DNA from 2 places in the Achromobacter sp. RT286_PF genome. Region 1 is predicted to be linked to the other one. Evidence: riboswitches for the same ligand, from Rfam matches in the RefSeq annotation. Region 1 holds a riboswitch; the other holds the start of a gene.

The links. A riboswitch is a leader RNA that binds a small molecule or an ion and turns the genes downstream of it on or off. The one in region 1 is predicted to bind thiamine pyrophosphate.
Region 2: linked by a shared signal. The riboswitch ahead of AC6LJY_RS14925 (LuxE/PaaK family acyltransferase) and the one ahead of AC6LJY_RS16595 (sodium:solute symporter family protein) in region 1 are both predicted to bind thiamine pyrophosphate.

Annotation. Positions count from the first base shown of each region.
Region 1 is NZ_JCBAMR010000020.1:10,268-18,166, reverse strand. Features, by position in the region: gene AC6LJY_RS16620 (MarC family NAAT transporter) at 299-982, shown strand; gene AC6LJY_RS16615 (Lnb N-terminal periplasmic domain-containing protein) at 1,008-1,979, shown strand; gene AC6LJY_RS16610 (hypothetical protein) at 2,178-2,381, shown strand; gene AC6LJY_RS16605 (LLM class flavin-dependent oxidoreductase) at 2,445-3,731, opposite strand; gene AC6LJY_RS16600 (3-oxoacyl-ACP reductase) at 3,737-4,519, opposite strand; TPP riboswitch at 4,626-4,730, shown strand; gene AC6LJY_RS16595 (sodium:solute symporter family protein) at 4,831-6,282, shown strand; tRNA gene AC6LJY_RS16590 (tRNA-Ala) at 6,403-6,478, opposite strand; gene xth (exodeoxyribonuclease III) at 6,547-7,329, opposite strand.
Region 2 is NZ_JCBAMR010000016.1:98,427-106,325, forward strand. Features, by position in the region: gene AC6LJY_RS14910 (ABC transporter permease) at 1-491, opposite strand, end outside; gene AC6LJY_RS14915 (ABC transporter ATP-binding protein) at 488-1,252, opposite strand; gene AC6LJY_RS14920 (acyl-CoA reductase) at 1,249-2,709, opposite strand; gene AC6LJY_RS14925 (LuxE/PaaK family acyltransferase) at 2,706-3,788, opposite strand; TPP riboswitch at 3,858-3,949, opposite strand; tRNA gene AC6LJY_RS14930 (tRNA-Phe) at 4,057-4,132, opposite strand; tRNA gene AC6LJY_RS14935 (tRNA-Phe) at 4,219-4,294, opposite strand; gene hemA (glutamyl-tRNA reductase) at 4,510-5,784, shown strand; gene prfA (peptide chain release factor 1) at 5,869-6,951, shown strand; gene prmC (peptide chain release factor N(5)-glutamine methyltransferase) at 6,962-7,795, shown strand.

The sequences.
Region 1 (7,899 bases):
GCCTGTGTTCAGCCCATGTGTTTCGCGCCTGTTTAGCGCCTGTATCCTGGGCAACGCACGCCACCGCGACAATTGCAGCAGTTTAATAGACGTTGATAATCAGAAAGTCGTGAAGCAGATCGGTGTGAGGCGGGCTGCCATTGCGCCCGGCATTGCGCCCGGCGTTGCGCCAGGCATCGCGCCCGGCATCGCGCCGAACGCGGCCGGAAGTGTGTAAGGTAGCGGGCACTGCATGATTGAACCGTCGCGCCCGGCAAGGCGCCTGTCGCGAATTGCGCGTCCTTTTATCGGGAGTTCCATGATTGATGACCTGATCCAACTGGGCAAGCTGATCAGCCTGGGTCTGGCGCTGATGCTGCCGTTGGCCAATCCGCTGACTTCCATGACGCTGCTGCTGTCGCTGGGCGCGCAGATTCCCTACAAGGAACGCGAACGCCAGGTTACGCAAGCGGCGTTTTACGTGGTGGGCGTGATGCTGGTCACCTACTACGCCGGCGCGTGGATCATGCATACCTTTGGAATTTCGATTCCCGGACTGCGCATCGCGGGCGGCCTGATCGTGGTCAGTATCGGCTTCAGCATGCTGTTTCCGCCCGCTGAGCCGCGCACGCTGGCCGCCGAAGCCGCTGCCGACGCACAGACACGGCAAACGCCCAACATCGCCTTCGTGCCGCTGGCCTTGCCGGGCACGGCGGGGCCCGGCACCATCGCCATGATCATCAGCGGCGCGGCCTCGGTGGACGCAACCATCACGCCGCAATACGCGCCGTGGGTCGTTGCCGTGACGCCGGTCATCGTGTTCGCGCTGCTGGGCCTGTTGTTCTGGGTGTGCCTGCGATCAGCGGGCCGTATCGTCGCCGTGATCGGGCAAAGCGGCGTTGAGGCCATTTCGCGCGTCATGGGCTTTTTGCTGGTGTGCATGGGCGTGCAATTCGTCATCAACGGCGTTATGGAAATCGTGGGCGTTCATGCCGGTGGCTAAGAGGGCGGTGCGCAGGGCGGCGGCCATGGCGGGACGTGTGTTGCTGTCCTTGCTGTTGGCGGGGTCAGCGTTGTGGGGATGCCTGGCGCTGGCCTATCAGGCGCCCGGCGGCAACTGGGGCAAGGGCGCTGCGGGCGTCGCATGGACGGCGCTTTGCGTGGTGGCGATGGTGGCCGTGTGGCGGGCAGCACCGTGGCGACGGCGCGCGGGCTGGGGCTACGTAGTCGGGCTGGCGTTGCTGTGCGCCTGGTGGCAAACGCTGGCACCCTCCAACGACCGCATCTGGGCCGACGACGTGGCCCGCATGTTGCGCGGGTCCGTGCAAGGTTCCGTCGTCACCCTGCAAAACGTCCGTAATTTCGATTGGCGCGCGGACGACGACTACACCGTCCGCTGGGAAACGCGCCAATACGATCTGGACCAGCTCGTGTCCGTTGACATGGTGCTGTCGTACTGGGACGGCCCGGCCATTGCCCATACGCTGGTGTCCTTCGGCTTTGCCGACGGCCGCCACGTTGTTTTCTCGGTTGAAATCCGCAAAGAACGCAGCGAGCAATTCTCGGAAATCGGCGGCTTCTTCAAGCAGTTCGAACTCAGCGTCGTGGCCGCCGAAGAACGCGACATCCTGTATGTCCGTGCCGGGCCGCGTGGCGAAAACGTCTACCTGTACCCGGTCCACATGCCGCCGGACGCCATGCGCCGGCTGTTCGTGTCCTACGTGGACACGGCCAACGCCCTGACCACCACGCCGCGCTTCTATCACACGGTCACCGCCAACTGCACCACGCTGGTCTATCACATGGTCAACGCCATCGTGCCCGGCCTGCCACTGGATTACCGCCTGCTGCTGTCGGGCTACCTGCCCGAATACCTGTATGAACAGGGCGGCCTGGACCCCAGTGTGCCGCTGGACGCGCTCCGCAAGCGGGCGGCGGTGGGGGCGGTGACGACGCCGGAGGAAGATCCGGTGGCGTTTTCGAGGCGTATTCGGCGCTGAACGGCAGCACGGTGGCGTTTTCGGCCCAGCGGTATACACCTGTTTCTCGCAATTACGGAACAGTGTTTTCCAGTGAGCATTTCACGCCAATTTCACGCTTGTGCAGTAAATTACCTTCCAGCTGCGGCAGATGTTAGTTTTCTGAACGCGATCTTTCATCCGGTATCCGAACCGGTAGGTTTTTAAGGAGTGCGTCAGATGCTTTGGCTGACGCTGGTTATTACCTTCATTCTCGCGGTCGCCGTCGGCGCCGTGCTGTCCCGTCATCCGGGCATTGTGTTGTACGACTGGCTGGCAACGCGCCAAGTCAACCGAAAAGCGGCTGCCCAAGAGCGGCGGCGTCTTGCGCAATTGCCCACGCACGCGCACACGCATCCGGCACCTGCGCCTTCTGTCGGCTAGTTGCTCGTCGCTTGAAGGCGCTTGCGCGGACGTCCGCGCATGTTGCTTCAGCGTCTATCGCGTCTATCCCGCCGGCCGCTCCAGCCCCAGATGCCCCCGCAGCGTAGTGTGTTCGTATTCCGTACGAAACAAGCCGCGCCGCTGCAACACCGGCACCACCTGGTCCACGAAGTCATCGATGCCGCCCGGCAACGACGGCGGCATCAGGTTGAAGCCGTCGGCGCCTTCGTTACGGAACCAGTGTTCCATCCGGTCTGCGATTTGCTCGGGCGTGCCCACCATCGTGCAGTGGCCGCCACCCGCCGCCAGGCGGCCCAGCAGTTGTCGCACGGTGGGTTGCTCGGTTTCAATGATGCGCAAAATGGTGGCGTAGCGGCCCTTGGGGCCCTTGAATTCATGCAGCGGCACCAGCGCCGGCACGGGAGCGTCCAGCTCCCAGGTGCTGCAATCTTGCAGCACGAAGGTGCCCAACTGCCGTAGCGATGCGTCGCTGGGCAGCAACACGTCCAGCTCGCGCTGTTTGGCACGGGCTTCGGCTTCGGTTGACCCCACGTACGTAACCAGCCCCGGCATGATGGGCACGAAGGCGGTGCGCCCTGCGTCGCGTACGCGTTGCTTGATGTCGCGGTAATACGATTGCGCGGCCGGCAAGTCATAGGCCACGGCGTAGATCGCCTCGGCTCGCCGGGCGGCCAGGTCGCGGCCTTGGTCGGATGCACCGGCCTGGAACAGAACGGGGTGGCCTTGGGGCGGGCGTGGCACGGTCAGCGGGCCGTCCACCAGGAAGTGGTCGCCGTGATGGTGGATCGGGCGCACGCGCTCGGGCACGCCATAGACGCCGTTGCGGTCGATGGCCAGGGCATCGTCCTTCCATGAATCGAACAAGCGCAACGCTACGTCCACGAATTCTTCGGCGCGCGCGTAGCGCCAGTCGTGCCCCGGCATGGCTTCAAAGCCGTGGTTGCGGGCTTCGGCGTCGAACATCGACGTGACGACGTTCCAGCCCATGCGTCCGCCCGATATGTGGTCCAGCGACGCCACCATGCGCGCCGCGTGGAACGGCGTGAAAAAGGTGCTGGACACGGTGCTGATCAAGCCGATGTGCGTGGTGGCGCGCGCGATGGCGGCCATGGTCGTCAGCGGCTCCAGGTACCAGCGCGGGCCGTCGCCGATGTTGTCGGTGGACTGGCCGTCGGCGAAAAAAATGGCGTCCAGCTTGCCGCGTTCCGCCGTGCGCGCCAGCGATTCGTAATAGCGGATATCGCCCAGGCGTTCAGCAGCCGAGTCCGGATGTCGCCAGGCGGCGCGGTGGTGGCCGCAGCCGAAGATGAACAGGTTCAGGTGCAACATGGAGATCAGTTCTTCACGAGGCCGCCGTCCACGACCAGGTTCTGGCCGGTGACGCTGCGCGACCAGGGGCTGGCAAAGAACAGCACGGCATCGGCGAACTGTTCCGGCGTGGTGACGGCGCGCAGCGGCGTGCTGGCGGCGATCAGGTCGAACACGGCTTCTGGCGTGGCGGCCGACGCGTCAGTGGTGCGCAAGAGGCCGCCGGACACCATGTTGACCGTGATGCCGTCGGGCCCCAGGTCCTGCGACAGCGTGCGCGTGAACGACAGCAGCGCGGCCTTGGCGGCGGTGTAGTCGTGATACGGCACCACCGGGTTCTGGACCAGGTTGGTGCCGATGTTGATGATGCGGCCCACCCCAGCCTGGCGCATGCCGGGCAGGGCGGCTTGCGTCGTGTTCAGCGCGCCGCGCACGCTGCCTTCGATCTGCTGATTCAAGTGGTCCCAGGTCAGCGTGTCGGCATGGGGGCGCGCGTCGCCGTTGAAGGCGAAGGCGGGCAGGGCGTTGTTGACCACCGTGGTGACGGGCATGCCGAAGTGGCTTTGCGCCTGTGCGATCATGGCGGCGACGGCGGTTGCGTCGCGCACGTCGGCCTGAACCGCCAGCGTCCGTTGCGGCGCGGTGGCGGCCAGCGCCTGCGCGGCCTGGGCGCTGTTCAGATAATTGATCACCACCTTTGCGCCTTCCCGCAAAAAGGCCCGTGTGATGTGCGCACCCAATCCGCGGGCGCCTCCCGTCACGATTACCAGTTGTTCATTCAAGGCGGGGGCGGGGTGGGCAATGGGCATGGTGGGCTCGTCGGTTCACCGGCACGCGTGCAATCAGGTGCCGCAAGCGGGCGAACTTAGCATAAATCGATGCGTTGACATTGGCTTGCCGCGACCCTAATCTTGCGGCAATTCCTGGGGGAGCCTGTTTGGCTGAGATTCCGCGTTGTCGCGGTAACCCTTTGAACCTGATCCGGGTAATGCCGGCGAAGGGAAGGACATCGCGCCATTCGCGCGCCCTCCCTAGTGCTTTGATCCATCAGCGGCCCGCCTTGCGGACGGGGCCGCAACGCGCGTCCGGCCGTTTGCCGGGCCAGGGAGGACCGCTTTCCATGCTGACCCAAACCACCGCCTTGATGTGGCTGCTGCTCTTTTCGGGTGGCTTTGCCGCCGCCAGCGTGCTGTATACGCGACGCAAGCGCGGCACGCTGGAAGACTACATCGTGGCGCGCAACAGCCAGGGCGCTTTTGGCACCATCCTGACGCTGATGGCGTCCACGCTGGGCGCGTGGATTCTGTTTTCGCCGGCGCAGGCCGCCACCTGGGGCGGCTTGGCGGCGGTTATCGGCTACGCGCTGGGGTCCATGTCGCCGCGTCTGGTCATGATTCCGTTGGGCCGGCGCATGCGCGAACTGATCCCGCACGGTCACACGCTGACGGAATTCCTGATGGCACGGTACGGACGGCCCATGTACGGGCTGGCGCTGTTCATCATGCTGTTCTACCTGTTCATCGCGCTGTCGGCCGAGGTCACGGCCATTGCCAAGCTGGTCACCATGCTGGCGCCGGTGCCGCTGTGGGCCACCGCCGCCATCGTGATGGGCACGACGCTGCTCTACACCACGTATGGTGGCTTGCGATCATCGATCTTCACCGATCAGGTGCAGATGATGGTCATCGTGCCGCTGCTGGTGATTCTTTGCGTGGTGGGCTGGCAGGCGGCGGGCGGGGCCTTGCCGACGATCGAGGCTTTACGCGCCAAGGCGCCACAGCTGCTGGATCTGACCGATCCCGTGGGTGTGAAGGCCGGCCTGACCTTCTTCGTGGCGATTTTGCTGACCGGCATCTTCCACCAGGGCAACTGGCAGCGCATCTATGCCGCCAAAGACACGCGGTCAATGCGCAATGGTTTTTTGCTGGGGGGCATCCTGGCCGCGCCGTTCATCTTCCTGATGGGTTTGTTCGGCCTTGCGTTTGTCGGGCTGGCGCCGCAGGGCGATAGTTCCATCGCGCTGTTCAGCGTCATCATGCCGCACGCGCCCGCCTGGTTCGTGATCGCGCTGATCCCGTTGGGCCTGTCGTTGGTCATGAGCACGGCCGACACCGCCATCAGCGCCGTGTCCAGCATCGTGGCGGTGGATATGCGCCGCCTGATGCCGCGCGCCACCGGCATGGACATGAAGCGTCTGGCGCGCTGGGCGGTGTTGCTGCTGGCGATTCCGGTGATGATCGTGGCCTCGCAGGGCTATAGCGTGCTGTATCTGTTCCTGCTGGCCGACCTGCTGTGCTCGGCCGCCGCGTTTCCGGTGTTCTATGGCCTGTTCAGCCGCAAGCACGATGGCGCCACCGCAACGACCGCGACGGTCGCGGGGCTGGCGGCCGGACTGTTCTTCTTTCCGGCGCCGGGCGACAAGCCTACGTTTCTGCTCGAATCGTTCCTGCTGGCCGCCTTTGTCCCGGTGCTGGTCACCGTGTTGATGCGCGGGATGCGTCGCGGCGTCGAGGAGTTTGATCTGTCGACACTGAGCGCGGCGGTGCGCCGTTTGGACAAGGACCCGGCCTGATGGTGGCTTGAAATATGGCCGGAATTCCGGCCTGAATTCCGGCCCGATCCCGCGCCGCCAGCCAAAACAAAAAAGCCTTGGAACCCGTTGCGGTGTCCAAGGCTTTCTTGTCTGGAATATTGGTGGAGCGGAGGAGGATCGAACTCCCGACCTTCGCATTGCGAACGCGACGCTCTCCCAGCTGAGCTACCGCCCCAATGAAGCAAGAGCAAAACTATACCTGAACAATAAAGCGCCGCGCAATACGGCGCGGCGCAATTATTTTCAGACGAATTCCAGGGTGGCCACCACCGGCGCGTGGTCCGACGGCTGCTCGTTGCGGCGCGGCTCTTTGTCGATGACGCAGGCCACGCAGCGCTTGACCAGCGGGGCCGACAACAACACGTGGTCGATCCGCAGGCCGGCATTGCGACGGAAGGCGAATTGCCGGTAATCCCACCACGAAAACGACTTTTCGGGCTGCTCGAACAGGCGGAACGAATCGGTCAGGCCCAGCTCCATCAGGCTGCGCAAAGCCGCGCGTTCCGGTTCAGACACCAGCACCTGGCCTTCCCATTTCTCGGGGTTGTGCACGTCTTCATCGGCGGGGGCGACGTTGTAGTCACCCAGTACCGCCAAGCGCGGATACTGCTTGATTTCCTCCGCCAGCCAGTTGCGCATGGCGTCAAACCAGGCCAGCTTGTACAAATACTTGTCCGAATCCACCGCCTGACCATTGGGGCAGTACGCACAAACGACACGCACGTCGCCTTCGGGGCTGGGAAACGTCAGCGCCAGCACGCGTTGCTGCGGATCTTCGTAGCCGGGAATATTGCGCACCATCGACGTACCCGGCACGCGCGACACAATCGCCACGCCGTTATACGTTTTCTGCCCCGCCCAAACCGCGTGGTAACCGGCTTCCTTGAACGCCGCCTCCGGAAACTTGTCGTCGGTCAGCTTCAGTTCCTGGATGCACAGCACATCGACGGGATTGGCAGCCAGCCAATCCAGCACCTGCTGCAGGCGTACATTCAGGGAGTTCACGTTCCAGGTAGCTAATTTCATGATTTTTGTAGACCGTTTGTGGATGCGGTTCTGGTTGTCGTTGGGTTTCTGAAGGGCGGCGTCGGCTGTCCAACCGTGCGCGGGCATAGTTGGCCGAGCGTGCGCCCATGCCAGGCGCGCGCCAGAGATAAGGCCAGATGATACCGTGGCGGCTTGGCCGTTCGCTGCAGTGGACCAACACGGGGACGTCGCTGCTTCCGGGCGCGCCGGAGTAGGAACTTGTCCTACATTTTGCCGATATGCATGTCAAAACACGCTTTACTGCCTAGACTGTTGCAATACTTCTTCTGGGAGCCGCCCATGAAAACCTCGCCTGCGCAGGACGACCAAGCCCAGCTTATTGACATGCCTGACGAATTTTTTGGAACCAGGTCGCCCCGACCGATCTCACGTGGTCTTGAACAGGCTGCGCCCAAATGGGCGGGGCCGCGCCCGTGCGCGCCTTCCGCCAAATCCGGCAGATCGTCCATAGAGCTCGGCGCAACTTCGGATCCCGCTAGGAAGCCGACGTTAAAAGCCCTTTTATTGAGCGACTTCGCGCGTACCGAACAGTTGACGCCTGCAAGGAAC
Region 2 (7,899 bases), on a different contig from region 1:
TGCGCGCGCGTGGCGCCCAGCATGCGAAACAGTTGCAGCCGGTTCGGGTCGACCTGGCGCAGCCCGGTCAGCGTGTTTTCCATCAAGGGGAAAAAACAGATCAGCGCGGTCATGACCACCGTGGGCGCCATGCCGAAGCCGAACCACACCACGAACAGCGGCGCCAGCGCCAGCTTAGGGACAACCTGGCTGACAATCACGTAGGGTTTGAGCACGCGGTCCAGCAAGGCCGATTCGGCCAACGCAATGCCGATGCCCAGGCCCGCCGCGCCGCCGATCGCCAGGCCCAGCAGCATCTCGGCAAGCGTTGCGCCGATGTGTGGCCACAGGTAGCCGGTGGCCAGGCTGGTCCACAAGGTTTGCGCGACGGCGGACGGTGCGGGCAGCACCAATGCCGAGATACCGGCTTGGCGCACGGTGATTTCCCAGGCGCCAAGCAGCGCGATAAGCAGCGCCAGCGCCAGCACGCGGAATCGAATGGCGGGCGTCATGGGCGCGCCCCGGTCATGAATTCATACACCTGCGCGCAGGTGGCGTTGAACGCGGCGCCGTGCCGCATGGCTTGCGTGCGGGGCGCGGGCAGGTCCACCGGCAGGTCGGCCAGCATGCGGCCCTGGTGCATGACGGCCACGCGGTCGCCCAGGTAGACGGCTTCGCTGATGTCGTGCGTGACGAACAGCACGGTGGTATTGCGCAGGCGGCACATGCGCAGCAGGTCGTCTTGCAGCTCGCCGCGTGTGATGGCGTCCAGCGCCGCGAAGGGTTCGTCCAGCAATAGCAAGGCGGGTTCAAGAATCAGCGCGCGGGCCAGCGCCACGCGGCTTTGCTGGCCGCCGGACAGTTGGCGTGGGTAGTGTTGTGCGTGGTCGGACAGGCCCAGCATGGACAGCAGATCGTGCGCGCGCCGTGCGTCTTCCGGCAGCGGTCGGCGTTGCAACGACACGGGCAGCAGCACGTTGTCGATCACGTGTTGCCAGTCCAGCAGCGTCGGCGCTTGAAATACATAGCCCAGCTGCGGGCCGGGCGCGGCGGGCGTGCCGTCTTGCAGCACCACGCGGCCGGACTGCGGCGTCAATAGCCCGGCGGCGAGTTTCAGCAGCGTGGTCTTGCCGCAGCCGCTGCGACCCACCAGGCAATGAAAGCCGCCGGCTTGCAGGCGCCAGTCGATGCCGTTCACGATGGGCGCGCGGCCGGGGTAGGTGTAGACCGCCCCGTCGATGTGCAGGAAGGGGCGGGACGGGTCCGCAATCATGGTTCGTACGGCGCGTAGGGGTCGGCGGCGGTTTCGGCGGACTGTTCGATTTCCGTCATGCGCACCAGGTCCAGCAGGTTGAAACGGCCGTCGTGATGCCAGCCCGCTTCGGGCATGCTCATCGCGCCAATCGCGCTGACGCGGGTAACGCCTGCCGCGCCCAGCTGATCGGCCAGGCGATACAGCTCTTCGGGCGTGGCGGCCACGCCCGCTGTTTGCAGGTAGTGGTGGTGGGGCGCCACGCGCGCCGCCACCTCATCCAGCGTGTCGATACCGGCCACCACGATGCTGCGTTGCAGGGCCGTGGGCGACAGGGAAGGCGCGGTGTCCACATAAGAGACCGTCCACGCGGCATCGGGGTCGCCGATCAGCACGTCGGCGGCGTTGGACGGCAACTGCCATTCGATGGACTGCCGCCATTTGGCCAGCGCCGCCGATTCGGCCAGATCCAACGCGCGGCGCGGAAAGCGGCGATGCAGATTGGCCAGCTCGCCCGCCAGGTAAGCCGCAAAGTCGCGCGGCGATACCAGGCCGCCACGCTGCACGTAAAAAATCTGCGGCGAATAACAGCCCTGCTGGTCGTAGCGCATCACGTCCCATGCCGCACGGCGCGCCAGGGCGGGCGCCTTTTGTGCGTCCAGCGCGGCCGCGCTGACCACGCCAAAGCCCAGCTTGTGGCCATGCGGCAGAAAGCGCGTCGTGACGGGCAGGCGGCGCTGGATGGCATGCAGGGCATCGTTACCGCCGTACGCCACGACGGTATCGGCCTGCGCGTACAACGCGGCGGCGTCGTCCTCGCCCGCGCCACGCCACCAGACCACGGCCAGGCAGTCGGCCAGCGGTGGGTGCACCTCGGCCAACAGGTGCGCGAACCAGCCGGCAAACAGCGGCTCGGCGCTGGGCAGCTTGCCAATATTGCCGGCCTTGACCAGCAGGCCGCAGATCAGGCTCCACAATGCCAGCGCGGGCACGTTGCCGGCCCAGCTGTGCACCAGCAATTGCGGGCCATGCGCGCGCACCGCGCCGCCCTTGGCCGCGGGCTGAAAGCCGTCCAGCACCTTGGGGTTGGCGAAGTCTTCGGCCACAAAGCGATGCAGCTGCGGCGCGCGGAAGGTCTTGAAAAAGCCGGTCAGGCCCAGCCGCACCATCTGCCCGTCATAGCCGCTGACGATCGGCAACAGCGCATCGGCTTGTTGCCGAACCGGGTCGTTGGCATCCAGCAACCGGGCGATGGCGCGGTCGATGACGTTGATGATCTCCGACACCGTCATCGTCTTCAGATGCCGCGCGCTGGCCTGCTTGACGCGTTCGGCCAGCGCTTGCATCTGTGCGGCGGTCAGCACCGGCACGGCCACATCCACGCGCCGGCCGTCCTGCTCGAAGGGCAGGGTCTGCCATTGGACATCGGCCGAGGTCAGCCCCGGCAGATAGCCCGCTTGGACGCGTTGCACGCTCATGGCCGCGCCGACTGAATGAATTCTTCGACGGCCAGCGAGCAGCCCTTGGCCTGCGCGCCTTCAGCACGGCCCAGCAGCAAAAAGCCGCCATCGGCGGGTTGCCCGACGTCTTCAGTGAGGATGGTGCTGACCGAGTTGAAGTTGCCCAGGTCGCAGTGCGCCAGGATGCCGCGTTCGCCCGCGGGCACGGTGCGGCCGCTGGCGGGGTCGACCAGGCGCGAGCGAATCCAGTGCGGCCCCGATTTCACGGAAGGGACGGTGGCATTGCCGTCGTCATAAAACTGGGTGCTGAGTTCGGTCATGCCATACATGTTGATGCACAGCGATCGCGGCACGCCCAGCAGCTCGGACAGCTCGGAATAAAAGGTGTCCAGCGGCAGCTCGCGCGACTGGCCCTTGTAGCCGCCGGTGTCCAGGATGCGGCTGCCCGGCGGCAAACGGAACGTGCGGCCCGCGGTGCGCAGCGCATCGATCACATGCACGAAGCTGAAACTGGCGCCCAGCAGCGCATAGGGCTGGCCGTCGCGTTCAGCCTCTTCAAGGCGACGCCACAACCCATCCAGGTCGATGCCCTGCGGCGACATGAAATAGCGGCTGTCTTCGGTGCCGAACGCGGTCTTGGCCAGGGCCAGATAGTGGGCCAGCGACGAATTGGGCATGGCGGCTTCGTCCGGAAACAGAATGCCCATCGGCAGGCGCGGCGTGCCCCGCATGACGCGCGCGGCGAAATTGCGCGTCATGGACAGGTCGTAAACCTCAAGATGCGGGTGAAAGTGCCGCCCGCGCATGTCGGCGCGCGTAGTGCCGCTGGTCATGAAGACACGCTCGTCGGCCCGAGGCGCCTCGCAGCGCAGCTCCATCGCCTTGAAGGCGTCGATGGGCACGGCGGGAATGTCGCTCCAGGTCTTCACATTGCGCACGGTCGCGCCGCGCCGCTGGCAAAACGCGCGATACGGCCCGTTGGCGCCATATTGATACGCAAAAAGCCGTAGCGCCATCCGGTCGAACTGCGCATCGGTGCAGCCGTCCTGGGCAATGAATTCAAGAAGTTCCGCGACGGGCGGGGCAGCGTTGTTCATGGGCGTTCGTCGATTCCGGTACAAGGAAGCTCCGAAGCCCGCCCGCGCAAGCGGCGCAAGGGCGCGGCAGGGTCGGACGATTGCTCTTCTTACGCCGGCATGAACCGGGTCAAGTTCGCGGGTCTGAATCTCAGCACTGGCGTGCACCCCGGAGCGAAGGCAATGTTAACCCGCTCTAGGGTTCGCCGCTTAGGTCGAATCCAATTGACAAATCAAAGCAAAAAGCCCCGCAGTAGTGAATACCGGCGGGGCTCAAAGCTTGAATCTTTGGTGGCCTGGGGCGGAATCGAACCACCGACACAAGGATTTTCAATCCTCTGCTCTACCGACTGAGCTACCAGGCCAACACGTACACGGTGCAAAAAGCCCAGCGCGGCGGCTGGGCTTTTTTTGGGACTTGATATTGCTATCGCAATCCCAATAATTCTTTTGGTGGCCTGGGGCGGAATCGAACCACCGACACAAGGATTTTCAATCCTCTGCTCTACCGACTGAGCTACCAGGCCAACGAAGTCCGCAACTATACACAATTTTTTTTGCCCACGCCAGCCGTAGGGGCGGATCCGCCAACTATTTTTCGCCCCGTCGCGCCTGCCGACTGTTGGGTGAATGGAACGGAAGGTGCGACGCAGGGTCGCGGAAGTGGGCGCAAATGGCCTGGGGATAACCCGCAGGGGTATAATCTTTCAGTCATTTTCGTGGCAGTTCTTTACGCATCCACATGTCGGTCGCTGTCCTTGCCTTCGGTCTGAACCACACGTCCGCGCCGGTTTCGGTTCGCGAACGCGTGTCCATGCCCGTCGATCTGGTCAAGCCTGCACTGGAAGGTCTGCGTTCGGCATTCGGCGGTTCCGTCCGTGAAGCCGCCATCCTGTCCACCTGTAATCGCACCGAAATCTATTGCGCGGCCGACGGTCACGTCGCTGATCAATTGCCCGCCTGGCTGGCTGAACATAACCGCCTGGACGCCGGCACGCTGCGCCCGCACCTGTACCGCCATCATCAAGACGACGCCGTCCGTCACGCTTTCCGCGTGGCCAGCGGGCTGGACTCCATGGTGCTGGGTGAAACCCAGATCGTGGGGCAGATGAAAGACGCCGTGCGCGCCGCCGGCGAAGCCGGGTCGCTGGGCACCTTGCTGCACCAGATGTTCCAGCGTACGTTCTCGGTGGCCAAGGAAGTGCGGTCGCAGACCGCCATTGGCGCACAGTCGGTGTCCATGGCCGCCGCCGCCGTCCGCCTGGCCGAGCGCGTGTTCGGCAACCTGGACCAGGCCCGCACGCTGTTCATCGGCGCGGGCGAAATGATTGAACTGTGTGCCACCCACTTCGCCGCGCAACGCCCGCGCAGCATGGTGGTGGCCAACCGCACGGCCGAGCGCGCCGAAATCCTGGCCAACCGTTTTTCGGCCAGCACCATGAAGCTGTCCGACCTGACGGATCGCCTGTCCGAGTTCGACGTCATCGTTTCCTGTACGGCAAGCTCCCTGCCCATCCTCGGCCTGGGGATGGTGGAACGGGCTACGCGCCTGCGCCGCCACCGCCCCATGGTCATGATCGACCTGGCCGTGCCGCGCGACATCGAGCCCGAAGTCGGCCGCCTGGACGACGTCTATCTGTATTCGGTGGACGACCTGGGCCGGCTGGTGCAGACCGGCACCGACGCGCGCCGCGCTGCCGTGGTGCAGGCCGAAGCCATTATCGAAACCCGCGTCCAGGGCTTCATGCACTGGATGCAGTCCCGTGAAGTGGTGCCCGTTATCCGCGACCTGCACCAGGCCGCCGAAGACGTCCGCGCCGCTGAACTGGAACGCGCGCGCCGCCTCCTGGCGCGTGGCGAATCGCCCGAAGCCGTGCTGGAACAGCTGGCGCACGGGCTGACGCAAAAATACCTGCACGGCCCGCTGGCGGCCTTGAACCGCAGTGAAGGCGACGACCGCAAGCAACTGCTTGCCTGGATGCCGCGCCTGTTTCCCGGCCGCGATTCCCGCCGTTAGCGAATCTGCCCCACGCCCCGCCTCCTGGCGGGCGTTCGTCTTGTGGGCGCCCGCTATTCCCGTTTTTTCTTTGGTCATTCCCCCATGAAATCTTCCATGCGCAGCCGGCTGGAGCATCTGTGTAACCGCCTGACCGAGGTGGACGCGTTGCTGGCCCAACCGGAAACCGCGTCCGATATGGACCGTTTTCGCAAGCTCTCGCGCGAACGCGCCGAGCTGGAACCCGTGGTCGACGCGTTCACCGCATTTGCCCGCACTGAAGAAGACCTGGCGACGGCGCAGGAAATGCTGTCCGACCCCGACATGAAGGCCATGGCCGAAGACGAGATCAAGTCGGGCCGAGGCAAGCTGGAAAGCCTGGAAAGCGCATTGCAGCTCTTGCTGCTGCCGCGCGACCCCAACGACGGGCGCAGCGTGTTCCTGGAAATCCGCGCCGGCACGGGCGGCGACGAAAGCGCGTTGTTCTCGGGCGACCTGCTGCGCATGTACACCCGCTATGCGGAAGCGCGCGGCTGGCGCGTCGAGCTGATGTCGGAAAGCGCCTCGGAGCTGGGCGGCTACAAGGAAGTGATCGCGCGCATTGATGGCGACGGCGCCTACGGCCGCCTGAAGTTCGAATCCGGCGCACACCGCGTGCAGCGCGTGCCGGCCACCGAAGCGCAAGGCCGCATCCACACGTCGGCCTGCACCGTGGCCGTGATGGCGGAAGCCGACGAGATGTCGGAAATCGTCATCAACGCCAACGACCTGCGCATCGACACGTTCCGCGCCAGCGGCGCGGGCGGCCAGCACATCAACAAGACCGATTCAGCGGTGCGCATCACCCACTTGCCGACCGGCCTGGTGGTGGAATGCCAGGATGACCGCTCGCAGCACCGCAACAAGGACAAGGCCATGCAGGTGCTGGCCGCGCGCCTGAAAGACAAGGAAACGCGCGAGCGCCAAAGCAAGGAAGCCGCCGAGCGCAAGAGCCTGATCGGCACGGGCGACCGCTCCGAGCGCATCCGCACCTATAACTTTCCGCAGGGCCGCGTGACGGACCACCGCATCAACCTGACGCTGTACAAGTTGCAGCAGATCATGGAAGGCGACCTGGAAGAACTGACCGGCGCGCTGATCGCCGAGCATCAGGCCGAGCAGTTGGCGGCGCTGGGCGACGACCTCTGACGCGCGCGCGATGACGACGCCCCAGCTCAAAAGCCTGCTGCTCGACACCCGCCTGCCGCGCCTGGAAGTGCGGATGCTGCTTGAGCACGTGCTGCAAAAGCCGCGCGCATGGCTGCTGGCGCACGACACCGACCCGCTGGACCCCGACGTTGCCGCCGCCTTCAACGCGCTGCTGGCGCGCCGGTTGGCGGGCGAGCCGATGGCGTACCTGCTGGGCCACCGCGAATTCATGGGTCACCGATTCACCGTGACGCCCGACGTGCTGATTCCCCGTCCCGACACCGAAGTGCTGGTGGAAACCGCGCTGGAGTGCGTGGCGGGTATCGCCGGGCCTGCCGTGCTGGACCTGGGCACGGGCAGCGGCGCCATTGCGATCTCCATCGCCCTGGCCCGACGCGATGCGCGCGTGATGGCGTCCGACGTCAGCGCCGCCGCGCTGAAGGTGGCGGCGGCCAACGCGTGGGATCTGACCGCATCGGTGCGTTTCGTGGAAGGCAGCTGGTTCGATGCGGTGCCGGCCGGCGAGGGTTTCGATCTGATCGTGTCCAACCCGCCCTATGTGGCCAGCAACGACCCGCATCTGGACCAGGGCGATCTGCGCTTTGAACCTCGCGGTGCGCTGACCGACGGCGCGAGCGGGCTGCAAGACTTGAGCCGCATCGTGACGGGCGCCGCCCAGCACCTGAGGCCGGGGGGCGCGCTGTGGCTGGAACACGGCTGGGACCAGGCGCAGGCGGTACGCGGCTTGCTGGCCGATGCCGGGTTCGAGAATGTGCACAGCCGCCACGACCTGGCCGGCATCGAACGAATTTCCGGCGGACGCCGGCCTGCCGCGCGCGGTTGACCCGGGCCGTCTGTTACAAGAGTTTGGCGCGGAAAACGCGTTTGGCCTGACCCGCTTCCGGGGATTTCGGGCGGATTTTTCCGCTGTACCTATAATTGGCGTAT